Regions from separate parts of the Caldimonas thermodepolymerans genome, predicted to be linked through region 2. Evidence: predicted binding sites of a transcription regulator. Region 2 holds the regulator's gene; the other holds the start of a gene.

What was found. The regulator LexA, encoded in region 2, represses DNA repair genes until DNA is damaged. The targets are predictions, from matches to a motif close to ACTGTATNNNNATACAGT.
Region 1: a site for LexA is predicted at 5,418-5,435, ahead of IS481_RS13855 (ATP-dependent helicase). Genes of this name have one in related genera too.

What each region holds. Positions count from the first base shown of each region.
Region 1 covers NZ_CP064338.1:2,943,828-2,951,439, reverse strand. The annotation lists gene ppc (phosphoenolpyruvate carboxylase) at 1-807, opposite strand, end outside; gene hemC (hydroxymethylbilane synthase) at 923-1,861, shown strand; gene IS481_RS13875 (uroporphyrinogen-III synthase) at 1,872-2,657, shown strand; gene IS481_RS13870 (uroporphyrinogen-III C-methyltransferase) at 2,654-3,748, shown strand; gene IS481_RS13865 (heme biosynthesis HemY N-terminal domain-containing protein) at 3,762-5,009, shown strand; tRNA gene IS481_RS13860 (tRNA-Arg) at 5,050-5,126, shown strand; gene IS481_RS13855 (ATP-dependent helicase) at 5,485-7,572, shown strand.
Region 2 covers NZ_CP064338.1:2,003,375-2,010,986, reverse strand. The annotation lists gene IS481_RS09405 (ABC transporter ATP-binding protein) at 1-1,517, shown strand, start outside; gene IS481_RS09400 (hypothetical protein) at 1,580-2,494, opposite strand; gene IS481_RS09395 (helix-hairpin-helix domain-containing protein) at 2,696-3,178, opposite strand; gene lexA (transcriptional repressor LexA) at 3,183-3,857, opposite strand; gene IS481_RS09385 (asparaginase) at 3,966-4,910, shown strand; gene IS481_RS09380 (organic hydroperoxide resistance protein) at 4,933-5,358, opposite strand; gene IS481_RS09375 (MarR family winged helix-turn-helix transcriptional regulator) at 5,433-5,936, opposite strand; gene IS481_RS09370 (ABC-F family ATP-binding cassette domain-containing protein) at 6,014-7,612, opposite strand, start outside.

The DNA.
Region 1 (7,612 bases), 940 kb from region 2:
CATGCGGAAGAACGGCGCGATGTCGTAGCCCGGCAGCGCGCGCTCCAGCTCGCGGTACAGGCGCGGGATCTGGCGCAGGAAGGTGGCGTGGTAGTAGCTGAGCGCGTTCTCGATCTCGTTGGCCACCGTCAGCTTGGTGTAGCGCAGCATGCGGGTCTGCCACAGCTGCGTCACGCGCGCGCGCAGCATCGCCTCGTTGTCCTCCAGCTCGCGCTGCGTGTGCAGCTCGTCGCGCGCATGGATCAGCTCTGCGATGGCGCGTTCGGCGTCGAGGATGGACTTGCGCTGCACCTCGGTCGGGTGCGCGGTGAGCACCGGCGAGATGTACGCGCGCTCGAGCATGCGGGCGATCTCCTCGGCGCGCACGTTCTTCTCGGCCAGCCGCTCCAGCGACATCGCGAGCGACCCTTCCTGCAGGTGGCCCTGGCGCTCGTGGTGCTCGCGCCGGCGCACGTGGTGGCGGTCCTCGGCGATGTTGGCCAGGTGCGAGAAGTAGCTGAAGGCGCGGATCACCGAGACGGCCTGGTCGGTACTGAGGTTCTTCAGCAGGCGCGCCAGCGTCTTGCCGGCATCGGCGTCGCGCTTGAGGCGATAGGCCACCGACAGCTTGCGGATGCGCTCGATCAGGTCGAACGCCTCCTGGCCCTCCTGCTCGCGGATCACGTCGCCGAGGATGCGCCCGAGCAGCCGGATGTCCTCCATCAGCGGCCGGTTCTTTTCGGCGGCGTCGTCGCGTTTGCGCGTCGCGGCAGCGGGCTGGCGACGGCGGGCGGGGGTCGTCGTGGAGCGGACGGCGGCGCGTGGCATCGGTTACCTCGGCGGAAGCAGGGGTGGTAACAAAATTACATGCGAGCCCAGGATGGTAGCACCCTGCAGGGCGATCACCGCGCGCGTTGCGGGGCTCGGGTAGCATCCCGGCATCATGACGACGACAACTTCCCCCTGGGTGATCGCCACCCGAGAAAGCCGGCTGGCCCTGTGGCAGGCGCGGCACGTGCAGGCGCTGCTGCAGCAGCGCTTCGGCCGCACGGTCGAGCTGCTGGGCATGACCACGCGCGGCGACCAGATCCTCGACCGCACGCTGTCCAAGGTGGGCGGCAAGGGTCTGTTCGTGAAGGAGCTGGAGGTCGCGCTCGAGGAAGGGCGCGCGCACCTGGCGGTGCACTCGCTCAAGGACGTACCGATGGACCTGCCGGCCGGGTTCCTGCTCGCGGCGGTGCTGGAGCGCGAGGACCCGCGCGACGCCTTCGTCTCGCCGCGCTACGCCTCGCTGGAGGAACTGCCGCCGCAGGCGGTGGTGGGCACCTCCAGCCTGCGCCGCATGGTGCAGCTGCGCGCCTTGCGCCCGGACCTGCGCATCGAGCCGCTGCGCGGCAACCTCGACACGCGCCTGCGCAAGCTCGACGAAGGCCGGTACGACGCCATCGTGCTGGCCGCGGCCGGCCTGATGCGCCTGGGCCTGGCCGAGCGCATCCGCACCCGCTTCGAGCCGGACCGCATGATCCCGGCCGCCGGGCAGGGGGCGCTGGGCATCGAGATCCGCGCCGACCAGGCCGAGCTGCGCGAGCGCCTGGCCGGGCTGGTCGACCGGCCGACCTGGCTGGCGGTGCACGCCGAGCGCGCGGTCTCGCGCGCGCTGGGCGGCAGCTGCAGCGTGCCGCTGGCGGCCCACGCGGTGTGGCAGGACGGGCAGCTGCGCCTGAGCACCGCGATCGGCCATCCCGAGCGCGCCGATGCGCCGCTGCTGAAGGCCGCCGTGAGCGGCCCGGTGGCCGACACCGCGCAGGCCGAGGCGCTGGGCGTGGCCGCGGCACAGCAGCTGCGCGAGCAGGGGGCCGACGGCTACCTGCAACACGGCTGACGCTGGTGCGATGAAGGTGCTCGTGACGCGGCCGGCCGCCCAGGCCGGCGAATGGGTCGAAGGGCTGCGCCGCGGCGGCATCGAGGCCGAGGCGCTGCCGCTCATCGGCATCGGCGCGCCGGCCGATGTGGCGGCCGTGCACCGGGCCTGGCGGCAGCTGCGCGACTACCGCATGGTGATGTTCGTCAGCCCGAACGCGGTCGAGCAGTTCTTCGCGCTGCGGCCCGAGGGCGTCGCCTGGCCCGACACCGTGCAGGCGGCCTCGCCAGGCCCCGGCACCGCCCGGGCGCTGCTTGCCGCAGGCGTGCCGCCGCAGCGGCTGGTCCAGCCGTCCGACGATGCCGCGCAGTTCGATTCCGAGACGCTGTGGGCACAACGCCTGTGCCACGAGGACTGGCAGGGCGCCGCGGTGCTGGTGGTGCGCGGCGAGGGCGGGCGCAACTGGCTGGCCGAACGCTGGCGCGAGGCCGGCGCGCGCGTGGACTTCGTCAGCGCCTACCGCCGCCAGCCGCCCGAGCTGGACGCGCGCGCCGAGGCGCTGCTCGCGCAGGCGCTGGCGCAGCCGCGCGGGCATCTCTGGTTCTTCAGCAGCTCCGAGGTGATCGACCACCTCGAACGCTGCTGCGCCGAACGCGGCCTGCAGCCGCCCTGGGGCGCCATGCTGGCGCTGGCCACGCACCCGCGCATCGCGCAGCGCGCGCGCGCGCTCGGCATCGTCGCGCCGCTCGAATGCCGGCCGGCGCTGGCCGCGGTCCAGGCCACCATCAGGCGCTCTATACAATCGTCCGCACCGTGAGCGATACCACCACAACCACCAACACGAACGAAGCGCCTCCGCCCGCCAGCCCCGTGCCGCCCGCGGAGCCCCCGCGGCCCGCCTCGCCACCGGCGCGCGGCCCGGTGTGGGTGGCGATGATCGTGCTGCTCGCGCTGGCCGCCGGCAGCCTGGTGCTGGCCTATCAGACCCGCCAGCACCTGCAGGTGCTGGAGCAGGACCTGGTGCGCCGCCAGCAGGACAGCCACGAGCAGGCCACCGAGGCCCGTACGCTGGCGCGCGAGGCGCAGGACGTCTCGCGCGACGCGAGCGCCAAGGTCGCGCTGCTCGAGGCCCGGTTGTCGGAGGTGGCCGTGCAGCGCACGCAGCTGGAAGAGCTGATGCAGTCGCTGTCGCGCTCGCGCGAGGAGAACCTGCTGGGCGACGTCGAGGCCAGCCTGCGCGTGGCGTTGCAGCAGGTCACGATCACCGGCAGCGCCGAGCCGCTGGTGGCTGCGTTGCGCTCGGCCGACGAACGCCTGCAGCGCGCCAACCAGCCGCGCCTGGAAGGCGTGCGCCGCGCGATCGCCCGCGACCTGGAGCGCGTCAGCGCGGCCGGCCTGGTGGACGTGTCCGGGCTGGTGATCCGGATCGACGAGGCGGTGCGCCTGATCGACGAGCTGCCGTTGCTGTCCAACCCGGCCGAGGCCGTTCCGCAGGCGGGTGCCGCCGAGGCGCAGCCGGCCGCGCCGGCGCCGGCGTCGAGCGCCGACTGGTGGCGCCAGGCCGGCCAGCGCGCCTGGGCCGAGGTGCGCTCGCTGATCCGCGTCACGCGCGTGGACCGGCCCGAGGCGATGCTGGTCGCGCCCGAGCAGGCCTTCTTCCTGCGCGAGAACCTCAAGCTGCGGCTGCTGAACGCGCGGCTGGCGCTGCTGGGCCGCCAGTTCGACACCGTGCAGGCCGACCTGGACGCCGCGGGCCAGACGCTCGAGCGCTACTTCGACGGACAGTCGCGCCGCGTCGGCACGGTGCGCGAGCTGCTGGGCCAGGTGGCCGCGCAGGCGCGCCAGACGGCGGTGCCGCGGCCGGACGACACCTTCGCGGCGCTGGCGGCCGTGTCCGCCGCGCGTTGAGGAGCCGCAAGCGATGCGCGCGATCGTCTGGCTGATCCTGTTGTTCGTCGCGGCCGTCGTGGCCGCGGCCGTGCTCGGGGCGAACGACGGGCTGGTCACCGTCTTCTGGGCCCCGTGGCGGGTCGATGTCTCGCTCAACTTCTTCGTGCTGGCGCTGGTGCTCACCATCGCGGTCGCGTATGTCGCGGTGCGCGGCATCAACGCGCTGATCGGGCTGCCGCGCCGCGCGCGCGAATGGCGCCTTGCCAAGCGCGAGCGCTCGGCCCAGCAGGCGCTGCGTGAGTCGCTGGCGTTGTTCTTCGGCGCGCGCTACACCCGCGCGCACAAGGCGGCCGAACGCGCGCTGACGATCCAGCAGGACACGCCCGAGCTGCGCGAGGACGCCGAATTCACGATGCTGGCGCACCTGCTGGCCGCGGGCAGCATGCACCGCCTGCAGGATCGCGCGCGCCGCGAGGAGCACCTGTCCCGGGCGCTAGCAGCGGTGCGCCCGGGCGGCAGCACCCGGGCCGCCGAGGAGGGCGCGCGCCTGATGGCCGCCGAATGGGCACTGGACGACCGCGATGCCGACCGTGCGCTGGAGCTGATCGCCGGGCTCTCGCCCGGCGTCGCGCGCCGCACCCAGGCGCTGCGGCTCAAGCTGCAGGCCGCCCGCTATGCCCAGCGGCCGCTCGAGGCGCTGCGCACCGCGCGGCTGCTGGCCAAGCACCAGGGCTTCTCGCCCTCGGCCGCCACCGGTCTGCTGCGCTCGCTGGCGATCGACGCGCTCGAGACCGCACGCGATGCCGACCAGCTGCGCCGTGTCTGGCAGCAGCTCGATGCCACCGACCGGCGCGACGTATACGTCGTTGCGCGCGCGGCCACGCTGATGGCGCGCATGGGCGGCTTCGAGGAGGCGCGCGCCTGGTTGCGCCCCTACTGGGAGCAGATCGCCACCTTCGGCGCCGACGAGCGCGCCGAACTGAGCCGCGCGTTCGTCGCCAGCGTCAGCGGCGTCGGCGCCGACTGGCTGCCGCGCCTGGAAGCGGCCGTCGCGGCCGACCCGGGCGACCCGGCGCTGGCCCATGCGCTGGGCAGCGCGCTTGCGGAACTGCAGCTGTGGGGCAAGGCTCGCCAGCTGCTCGAACGCTGCGCCGGCCACGAACAGCTGGCCCCCGCGTCGCGCCGCGCCGCCTGGCGGCAACTGGCCGAACTGGCCGAGCGCGACGGCGACCTCGATCGCGCCCAGGCGTGCTATCGACACGCGGCACGCATCGAGTAGTAGACAACGAAAAAATTGTCGTGCTATACTTTCGTTCTTCGCGGCTGTAGCTCAGTTGGATAGAGTACTTGGCTACGAACCAAGGGGTCGTGGGTTCGAATCCTGCCAGCCGCGCCAAACACGAAAGGGCCACGCAACGCGTGGCCCTTTTTCTTTTCCCGTCGCCCGGGCGGTTGCCGTTTCCCGTCGGCGCTGTCAGCGCTTGCAGCAGCCGGACCATGTCCTGCCGGTGAGGCAGCGGCCGGGCTGCATGGCGCCGGCGTGCCCGGTCCAGCGGCGTGCGGCCTTCGGCATCGATGCGGCGGGTGTCGCGGCCCCGTGCTGCAGCAGCAGGCGCACGGCCACCGGGTCGCCCTCGGCCACGAGTGATGCGTTCGCGCGTGGCCGCTCCGCCGGGCTGCGCGGCCGCCTGGATGGATATACAGTCCAGGGTGCGCTTGCCCGTCCACCGTTGCGGCAGGCGGTTGCCGATCGCATGACCACGACCCTCCTCGAAGTTCCTCCCCTTCAGGCCCCGGACCCCTTTGCGGCGCTGAACGCGCAGCAGCGCGATGCCGTCGAGCACGGCATCGCCGACGGGCCGGGCTGCGCGCCGCTGCTGGTGATCGCCGGGGCCGGGTCTGGCAAGACGATGACGCTGGCCGCGCGCGTGGCGCGGCTGGTGCTGGCCGGCGCCGATCCGCAGCGCCTGCTGCTGCTGACCTTCTCGCGCCGTGCGGCGCAGGAGATGGAGCGCCGCGTCGGCCGCGTGCTGCAGCAGGCGCTGGGGCTGGCGGGCGAGGCGCGGCCGCCCGCGCTGCCGTGGTCGGGCACCTTCCACAGCGTGGGCGCGCGGCTGCTGCGCGCCTATGCGCCGCGCATCGGCCTGCCCGAGGACTTCACGATCCACGACCGGGCCGATGCCGAGGACCTGATGGGCTGGGTGCGCGAGGAGCTCGGGCTGGCGCGCACGAAGCACCGTTTCCCGCTCAAGGGCACGTGCCTGTCGATCTACTCGCGCGTGGTCAACAGCCAGGCGCCGCTGGCCGAGGTGCTGCAGTGGCACTACCCGTGGTGCCAGGCCTGGGAGGACGAGCTGGTGCGGCTGTTCGGCGCCTACGTGCGCGCCAAGCAGCAGCAGCACGTGCTCGACTACGACGACCTGCTGCTGTACTGGGCCGAGATGGTGTCCGTGCCCGAGCTGGCGCGCGAGCTGGGCGCGCGCTTCGACCACGTGCTGGTGGACGAGTACCAGGACACCAACCGCCTGCAGGCGGCCATCCTGCAGGCGATGAAGCCCGACGGGCAGGGGCTCACCGTGGTGGGCGACGATGCGCAGTCGATCTACTCGTTCCGCGCTGCCGAGGTGCGCAACATCCTGGACTTCCCGCGCCAGTTCGGACGCGAGGTGCGGGTCGTCACGCTGGAGCGCAACTACCGCTCCACGCAGCCCATCCTCGATGCGTCCAACGCGGTGATCGCGCTGGCGGCCGAGCGCCACGCCAAGCAGCTGTGGACCGACCGCACCTCGTCCGAGCGCCCGGCGCTGGTCACGGTGCTGGACGACGCCGCGCAGGCGCGCTGGGTGGCCGACGAGGTACTGCGCCTGCGCGAGCAGGGGCTCAGGCTGCGGTCGCAGGCGGTGCTGTTCCGCGCGGCGCACCACAGCGCGGCGCTCGAGCTGGAGCTGGCGCGGCGCAACATCCCGTTCGTCAAGTTCGGCGGGCTGAAGTTCCTGGAGGCCTCGCACATCAAGGACGTGCTCGCGGTGCTGCGCTGGGTCGAGAACCCGCGCAACCGCCTGGCCGGCTTCCGCGTCGCGCAGCTGGTCCCCGGCATCGGCCCGGCGACGGCGCGGCGCCTGCTCGACGCGCTGGAGCAGGCCGCCGACCCGGCCGCGGCCCTGCTCGCCTTCGAGGTGCCGGCCGCGGCGCGCGACGACTGGCAGGCGTTGCGCACGCTCTATGCCGCACTGCGGCAGGGCGAGGCCGGCTGGCCCGACGACCTGCGCCGCGTGCAGCAGTGGTACCAGCCGCACCTGGAGCGGCTGCACGACGATGCGCCGGTGCGCGCGGCCGACCTGGCCCAGCTGGCGCGCATCGCCGAGGGCTACCGCTCGCGCGAGCAGTTCCTGGCCGAGCTGGCGCTGGACCCGCCCGAGGCCACCAGCGCCGAGGCCGGGCCGCCGCTGCTCGACGAGGACTACCTGATCCTGTCGACCATCCACTCGGCCAAGGGGCAGGAATGGCAGGCCGTCTACCTGCTCAACGCGGTCGACGGCTGCATCCCGTCGGACCTGGCCACCGGCTCGGCCGAGCTGGTCGAGGAGGAGCGGCGCCTGCTGTACGTGGCGATGACGCGGGCCCGCCAGCACCTGCAGCTGATCGTGCCGCAGCGCTTCTACGTGCACGGTCAGGGCAAGGGGGACCGGCACGTGTACGGGTCGCTGTCCCGCTTCATCCCGCCGCAGGTGCAGCCGCTGTTCGAGCGGCGCCAGCCGGCGGCGGCCGCGGCCCCGGAGGCGGTCGCGCCGTCCGGCGCGACGGTCGGCCTGGCCGCGCGCCTGCGCGGACGGTGGGGATAGGCGCGCGCACGGCCGGGGCTATCCCGCGGCGCGACCGGGG
Region 2 (7,612 bases):
CCCTGGTGGGCGAGTCCGGCTCGGGCAAGACGGTCAGCGCGCTGTCGCTGCTGCGCCTGGTGCCGGGCGCCGAGGTCGAGGGCCGTGCCTGGCTGCGCGATGCCGGCGACGCCGGCGCCCAGGGGCAGGGGCGTGACCTGCTGTCGCTGTCAGAGCGCGAGCTGCGCGGGGTGCGGGGCCAGGACATCGCGGTGATCTTCCAGGAGCCGATGACGGCGCTCAACCCGCTGTACCCGGTGGGCGACCAGATCGCCGAGGTGGTCGAGCTGAAGCAGGGCCTGGGCAAGGCCGAGGCCTGGCAGCGTGCGGTGCAGCTGCTGGCCGACACCGGCATCCCGGAGCCCGAGCGCCGCGCGCGTGCCTTCCCGCACCAGCTCTCGGGCGGCCAGCGCCAGCGCGCGGTGATCGCGATGGCCCTGGCCGGCGAGCCGCGGCTGCTGCTGGCCGACGAGCCGACCACGGCGCTGGACGTGACGGTGCGCCAGCAGATCCTCGACCTGCTGGCGCAGCTGCAGCAGCGCATCGGCATGGCGGTGCTGCTGATCACGCACGACCTCAACCTGGTGCGGCGCTTCGCCGACCGGGTCGCGGTGATGGAGCACGGCCGGCTGGTCGAGCAGGGCCCGGTGGCCGAAGTGTTCGCCGCGCCACGCCACCCGTACACGCGCAAGCTGCTCGACAGCGTGCCCGAGCGGGACGTGGTGGCGCCGGCGCCTTCCGGCCAGCCACCCATCCTGCTGGGCCGGCGGCTGGTGGTGCGCTATCCCGTGCCGCTCGGCGGACTCAAGGGCTGGTTCCGCAAAGGGCGCTTCGACGCAGTCAAGGGCGTGGACCTGGAACTCGCGCCGGGGCGCACGCTGGGCGTGATCGGCGAATCGGGTTCGGGCAAGTCGACCTTGGCGCTGGCCGCGCTCGGCCTGCTGCGCCCGGACGAAGGCGAGCTGCGTATCGACGGGCGCGGCTGGCAGTACGTGCAGAAGGCCGACCGACCGCTGCGCCGCGTGATGCAGGTGGTGTTCCAGGACCCGTTCTCGTCGCTGTCGCCGCGCATGACGGTGGAGGCCCTGGTCGGCGAGGGCCTGACGGTGCATGCGCCGCACCTGGGGCCTGAGGAGCGGCGGGAGAGGGTGCGCGCGGTGCTGGCCGACGTGGGCCTGACCGAGGCGCAGTTCCCGGGACTGCTGTCGCGCTACCCGCACGAGTTCTCGGGCGGGCAGCGGCAGCGCCTGGCGATCGCCCGCGCGCTGATCGTCGAGCCGCGCCTGCTGGTGCTCGACGAGCCGACCAGCGCGCTGGACGTGACGATCCAGAAGCAGGTGCTGCAGCTGCTGCAGCGCCTGCAGCGCGAACACGGGCTCGCGTACCTGCTGATCACGCATGACGTGCAGGTGATCCGCGCGATGGCCCACGACGTGATCGTGATGAAGGACGGCGAGGTGGTCGAGCGCGGCCCGGTCGACGAGGTGCTGGCGCGGCCGCAGCATCCCTACACCCGCACGCTGCTGGCCGCGGCCTGAACCGGACCGCGGCATCCAGGACGTGTCCAGCAGGGCGCCGTCCCGGGTGTGCAGAAGCTGCCTCAGGCGTCGATGCGGCGCCAGGTCGGCTGGGTCGACTCGGTCTGGCGCTCGATCTCGGCGAGGCGGTCCAGCTCGGCGCAGACCTGCTCGAACGAGCCGCTCAGCAGGGCGCGGCGTCGGTCCTGCGGATCGCGCACGACGCGCAGGTGGCGTGCCGGCGCCGGCCCCAGCGCCGGCACGCGCACGGTCGGCGCGGCCTGCGCTGCCTGGCGGTGCACCCGCACCTCCCATTGGCCGCCCTTGCCGGCGATCAGGCACAGGCGCAGGTCGGCCTCGCTGTCGTCCCAGTTCGCGACCCACGGACGCACGACGAAGACCAGGGTGCGGCGCCGGCGCGCGGCGCGCTTGAGTGCACGCAGCTGCGTCATGCCCATCTCCGGCAGCCACACCACGAGCACGCCTTCCGATCCTTGTTGCAGCCAGTGCAGCGCGTCCTGCAGCACGGAGGCCGTCGGCGTACCGGTGGCAGCGTCGCCGGGTTCGGCGTCGCCCCAGGCCGGCAGGCCCGTCGATTCGAAACCGCCGATCGCGGCCAGGCCCACGCCACCCACGGGTGCGCCGATGGCGCCGAAGCGCTGCTGGCGCGCCGCTGCACCGGCCAGCGCGGGGGCGAGCAGGGCGAACTCGGGGTGGCCGGGCCGCGGGGCCAGCACCTCCACGAGGCCGTGGCACGGCCAGCCGCCACCGGGCAGGGCGGCATCGAGCATCGGAAAGCCGCTGGTCCAGGTGCTGGGCGCCGGCCCGGCCGGCTCCAGCCACGCCAGCGCCTGGCTCCAGCGCTTCCACCATGGCGAGCCGGCCGTCGGCGCGGCATCGTTGGCAGCATCGCGCGCGGCAGGGTCCCGGGCCGCCAGGCAGGTGGCAGGCGCCGGGCGCCAGGGGCGGTGCGGGAGTGCCGCCGGCCGGAACGACATCACCGGGGGAAGTCGAAACGCGTCGTGTTCAGGTGCACAGGGTGCATGGGCCATGTCCGTCTCCGAAAATCAAAACACCACCATGACGTTCGGCAGGATTGGTCGATGACAGGGCCTGTGCCCTGACGACTGCCCCGCGGGGATGCATGGGCGGCTGCCCATGAACGCCCGCCACCCACAGGGCAGCTGGAAAAAGTGCGCCTAGCCGCGGCCGGTCCCGCCGTTGCGCGGCGTGCCGTCCGGACCGCCCGGGGCCAATGCTTCCCCCTGGGCCTGCCCGTAGAGCAGCTTGCGCTGCGCGGTGTAGTGCCACCACGGCGCGGCCGGCGCGCCGCGCATGAAGTCCACCGCAGCCATGAAGCTGTCCAGTACGCACGGGTCGTGGCGAACGCCGGTGCGCGCGCACAGCTCCTGGTAGAGCACGAAGGCGTCGCGGCCGATCAGGTCGCGCGGGGTCTCGATGCCGATCAATCGCAGGCCCTGCGCCAGCGCCGGGCCGATGTTGGGCAGCGACTCGAGCGCCGCGTCGTCTGCCAGGCATGCACTGCGGTGCCGCGCCTTGGCCGGCTTGCCGCCCGAGCGCGTCGGGGTGGCCGGTCCTTGCGACGTGGTGCGCAGGGACGGTCCCCGGGAGGGCGCAGCGGACAGGACGGTGGCCGGCAGGGCCGCGGCGAGGTGCTTCATGGCGTCACATCAGCAGCGAGTTGCGGATCAGCCCGACGGCAATGCCTTCGAGCTCGAAATCCTGGCCGGGCTCGACGACGATGGTCTTGTAGTCGGGGTTCTCGGCGACCAGTTCGATGCTGCCGCGGCTGCGGCGGAAGCGCTTGACGGTGACCTCCTCGCCCAGCCGGGCGACGACGATCTGGCCGTTGCGGGCTTCCTTGGCACGCTGCACCGCGAGCAGGTCGCCGTCGAGGATGCCGGCGTCGCGCATGCTCATGCCGCGCACGCGCAGCAGGTAGTCGGGGCGGCTCGCGAACAGGCCGGCCTCGACGTGGTAGGTCTGGTCGATGTGTTCCTGGGCCAGGATGGGGCTGCCGGCCGCGACCCGGCCGACCAGCGGCAGGGCCAGCTGCGCCAGCCCGGGCAGGGGCAGGCTGAACTGCCGGCTGCGCGATTCGTTGAGCGAGCGCAGTGTGTCAGACTTGAGCCGGATGCCGCGCGACGTGCCGCCGACCAGCTCGATCACGCCCTTGCGCGCCAGGGCCTGCAGGTGCTCCTCCGCCGCGTTGGCCGAACGGAAGCCGAGCTCGGCGGCGATCTCTGCCCGCGTCGGCGGGGCGCCGGTGCGCTCGATGGCACTCTTGATCAGGTCCAGCACCTGTTGCTGGCGGGCGGTGAGTTTGGGTTGATGGTCCACGGACACCTCGCGAAGTGACGGCCTGCCGGCACGGACCAGGCGACTGGCCTTGATCCCGGATACTGTGCAGGCATCCAGTAACTGTATTTTTATCCAGTTTTCCGAGAAATGCAAAGCAACGAGCACGGCCCCATCGTCATCCTGGGCACCGGCGGCACGATCGCCGGCACCGCGGCCGACCCGCATGACAACGTCGGCTACCGCGCGGCGCAGCTGGGCGTGGCCGACCTGGTCGCGGCGGTGCCGGCGCTGGCCCGCTGGCCGCTGGAGACCGAGCAGGTGGCCCAGCTCGACAGCAAGGACATGGACTTCGGGGTGTGGCAGTTGCTGGCGCAGCGCGTGGCGCACCACTTGGCGCGTCCCGAAGTGCGCGGCGTCGTGGTCACGCACGGCACCGACACGCTGGAGGAGACGGCGTATTTCCTGCACCGCCTGCTGGCGCCGGCCAAGCCGGTGGTGATGGTCGCGGCGATGCGTCCGGCCAGCGCCTTGCGGCCGGACGGCCCGCAGAACCTGCTGGATGCGGTGACGGTGGCGGCAACGCCCGGGGCCCGGGGGGTGCTCGCGGTGCTGGCCGGGCAGGTGCACAGCGGGCTGGAGGTGCGCAAGGCCCACACCTACCGGCTCGATGCGTTCGGCTCCGGCGATGCCGGCCCGCTGGGCTACGTGGAGGAAGGACGGCTGCGCCAGCTGCGCGACTGGCCGCAGGGCGAGCCGCTCGGGCTGGCATGCCTGCCGGCGTCGCCCGCCGGCTGGCCCTGGGTGGAGATCGTCAGCAGCCACGCCGGCGCGGATGGCCGCTGGGCCGCGGCCCTGGCCGGGCTGCCGGTGCAGGGGCTGGTGGTGGTCGGCACCGGCAACGGCACGGTGCACGAACGGCTGGAGGCCGAGCTGGTGCGGGCGCAGGCACGCGGGGTGCGCGTGCTGCGCTGCTCGCGCTGCGCCGAGGGGGTGGTGGTGCCGACGGGCCGGCAGGCGCTGCCGTCGGCCGGGGCGCTGACCCCGTGGAAGGCCCGCGTGGAGCTGATGCTGCAGCTGATGGCGGCCGGCTGAGCCGCCACCCGCGCAACGCGCCTCAGAGCACGTCGAGCGTCACGTCGATGTTGCCGCGCGTGGCGTTCGAATACGGGCAGACCTTGTGCGCCGCCTCGACCAGCGCCTGCGCGTCGCCGCGCTCCCAGCCGGGCAGCGACACGCCCAGCTTCACCTGCAGCCCGAACCCGCCCGGGATCGGGCCGATGCCGACGGTGCCGGTCACCGAGGCGTCAGCCGGCAGGGGCTTCTTCTGCTGCGAGGCGACGAACTTCATCGCGCTCAGGAAGCAGGCCGAATAGCCGGCCGCGAACAGCTGCTCCGGGTTGGTCGCCGCGCCGCCGGGGCCGCCCAGCTCCTTCGGGGTGGCCAGCTTGACGTCGAGCACGCCATCGGACGAGACGGCGCGTCCGTCTCGGCCGCCGGTTGCGGTGGCCTGGACCTGGTAGAGGACTTTGTCGAGTGCCATGAGCTTCTCCTGAGGCGAGGTGGGTGGAGGGGACGGGTCTGCCCGGGTCAGAGAAAGCATCGTTCCTGCCCGGCTCAGGCGGCGCGCGCTTCGTCGCGGGCCGCTGATTCGACGAGCTGGGGGGAGAGCCGGCGTCGCAGCGCGTGCAGGCGCTGGCGCAGGTCGGCAAGTTCTTCCATGGAGCACCGGGTGGCGCAGCCGATCGCCCTGGGCACGGCGATCGCCCGGGCCCGCAGGGCGCGGCCCTCTGGCGTCAGCGAGACCACCACGCGCCGTTCGTCGTCCTTGGCCCGCGCGCGCACCAGCCAGCCGGCGGCTTCCATGCGCTTGAGCAGCGGGGTGAGCGTGCCCGAGTCGAGGAACAGCCGCTCGCCGAGGGCGCCGACGCTCAGGCCATCCTGCTCCCACAGCACCAGCATCACCAGGTACTGCGGGTAGGTCAGCCCCAGCCGGTCGAGCAGGGGCTTGTACAGCTTGGTCATGGCCAGCGAGGTGGCGTACAGCGCGAAGCACAGCTGGTGGTCGAGCTGCAGCAGCGCGTCGTCGGACGAGATCGGGGCAGGCTTGCGGGATATCATGGCAGGAATGGTAGAGACCGATTTAATTGCGCACAATTTAATTGGCGGCAACCATGCCACGGGTGCGGTCATGGGGGTCAGGCGCTCAGCCGCTCGATGTCTTCGGACAGCTCGAGCCAGCGCAGCTCCAGCGCCTCGGTCTCGTCGGCGATGGCCTTGAGGCGCCGGCCGTGCCCGGCCACCTGGGCCGGGTCGAGGTGGCCGCTGGCGAAGGCGGCCTCGATCGCGGCCTTCTCCTCGGCCAGCGCGGCGAGGCGGGCGTCGACCTGCGCCAGCTCCTTCTTCAGCGGGCGCAGCTGTTCGGCCAGGCGCTGGCGCTCCTGGGCCTGGGCCTTGCGCTCCTCGCGCCGGTTGGCCGCGGGCGGGGCAGCCCCGGGCCGCGACGTCGGGGAGGCGGCGTCCGCCGGGGCCGCCGCCTCGCGCTGCAGGCGCGCCTGCTCGAGCAGCCAGCGCTGGTAGTCGTCCAGGTCGCCGTCGAAGGGCTGCACCGTGCCGCCGGCGACCAGCCAGAACTCGTCGCACACCTCGCGCAGCAGCGCGCGGTCGTGGCTGACCAGCATCACCGTGCCCTCGAAGCCGTTGAGCGCCATGCTGAGCGCCTCGCGGGTGGTCAGGTCCAGATGGTTGGTCGGCTCGTCGAGCAGCAGCAGGTTGGGGCGCTGCCACACCAGCATGGCCAGCACGAGGCGCGCCTTCTCGCCGCCGCTCATGGTGCCGGTGGCCTGGGACACCATGTCGCCGGTGAAGCGGAAGCGGCCGAGGAAGTCGCGCAGTTCCTGCTCGCGCGCCTGCGGGCTGACCTCGCGGGCCAGCCGCACCATGTGCTGCAGCGGCGATTCGTCCGGGCGCAGCACGTCCATCTCCTGCTGCGCGAAGTAGCCGATCGCCAGGCCCTTGCCCTCGGTGATCTGCCCGCCCAGCGGCGGCAGCACGCGGGCGACGGTCTTGACCAGCGTGGACTTGCCCTGGCCGTTGGCGCCCAGGATGCCGATGCGCTGGCCGGCCAGCACGGTGCGGCGCACGTCGCGCACGATCACGGTCGGGCTGCCGTCGGCGCCGGTGTAGCCGCACGCCACGTCCTTGAGCGCCAGCATGGGGTTGGGCAGGCTCTCGGGCTCGCGGAACTCGAAGCTGAAGTCGGCGCTGGTCAGCACCGGCGCGAGCTTTTCCATCCGCTCCAGCGCCTTGACGCGGCTTTGCGCCTGCCGGGCCTTGGTTGCCTTGGCCTTGAAGCGGTCGATGAAGCGCTGCAGCTGGGCGATCTTCTCCTGCTGGCGCTCGTAGGCCGCCTGCTGCTGCTGCAGGCGCTCGGCGCGCATCGCCTCGAAGGCGGTGTAGTTGCCGGTGTAGCGGGTCAGGCGCGCGTCCTCGAGGTGCAGCGTCACGCGCGTGATCGCGTCGAGGAACTCGCGGTCGTGGCTGATCACCAGCATCATGCCCTCGAAGCGCTTGAGCCAGCTCTCCAGCCAGACCAGGGCGTCGAGGTCCAGGTGGTTGGTCGGTTCGTCGAGCAGCAGCAGGTCGGCCGGGCACATCAGCGCGCGCGCCAGCTGCAGCCGCATGCGCCAGCCGCCCGAGAAGCTGTTGACCGGACGCTCGAGCTGCCCGGACTTGAAGCCCAGGCCCATCAACAGCGCCTGGGCGCGGGCACGCGCGTCGAAGCCGCCGGCGTCCTG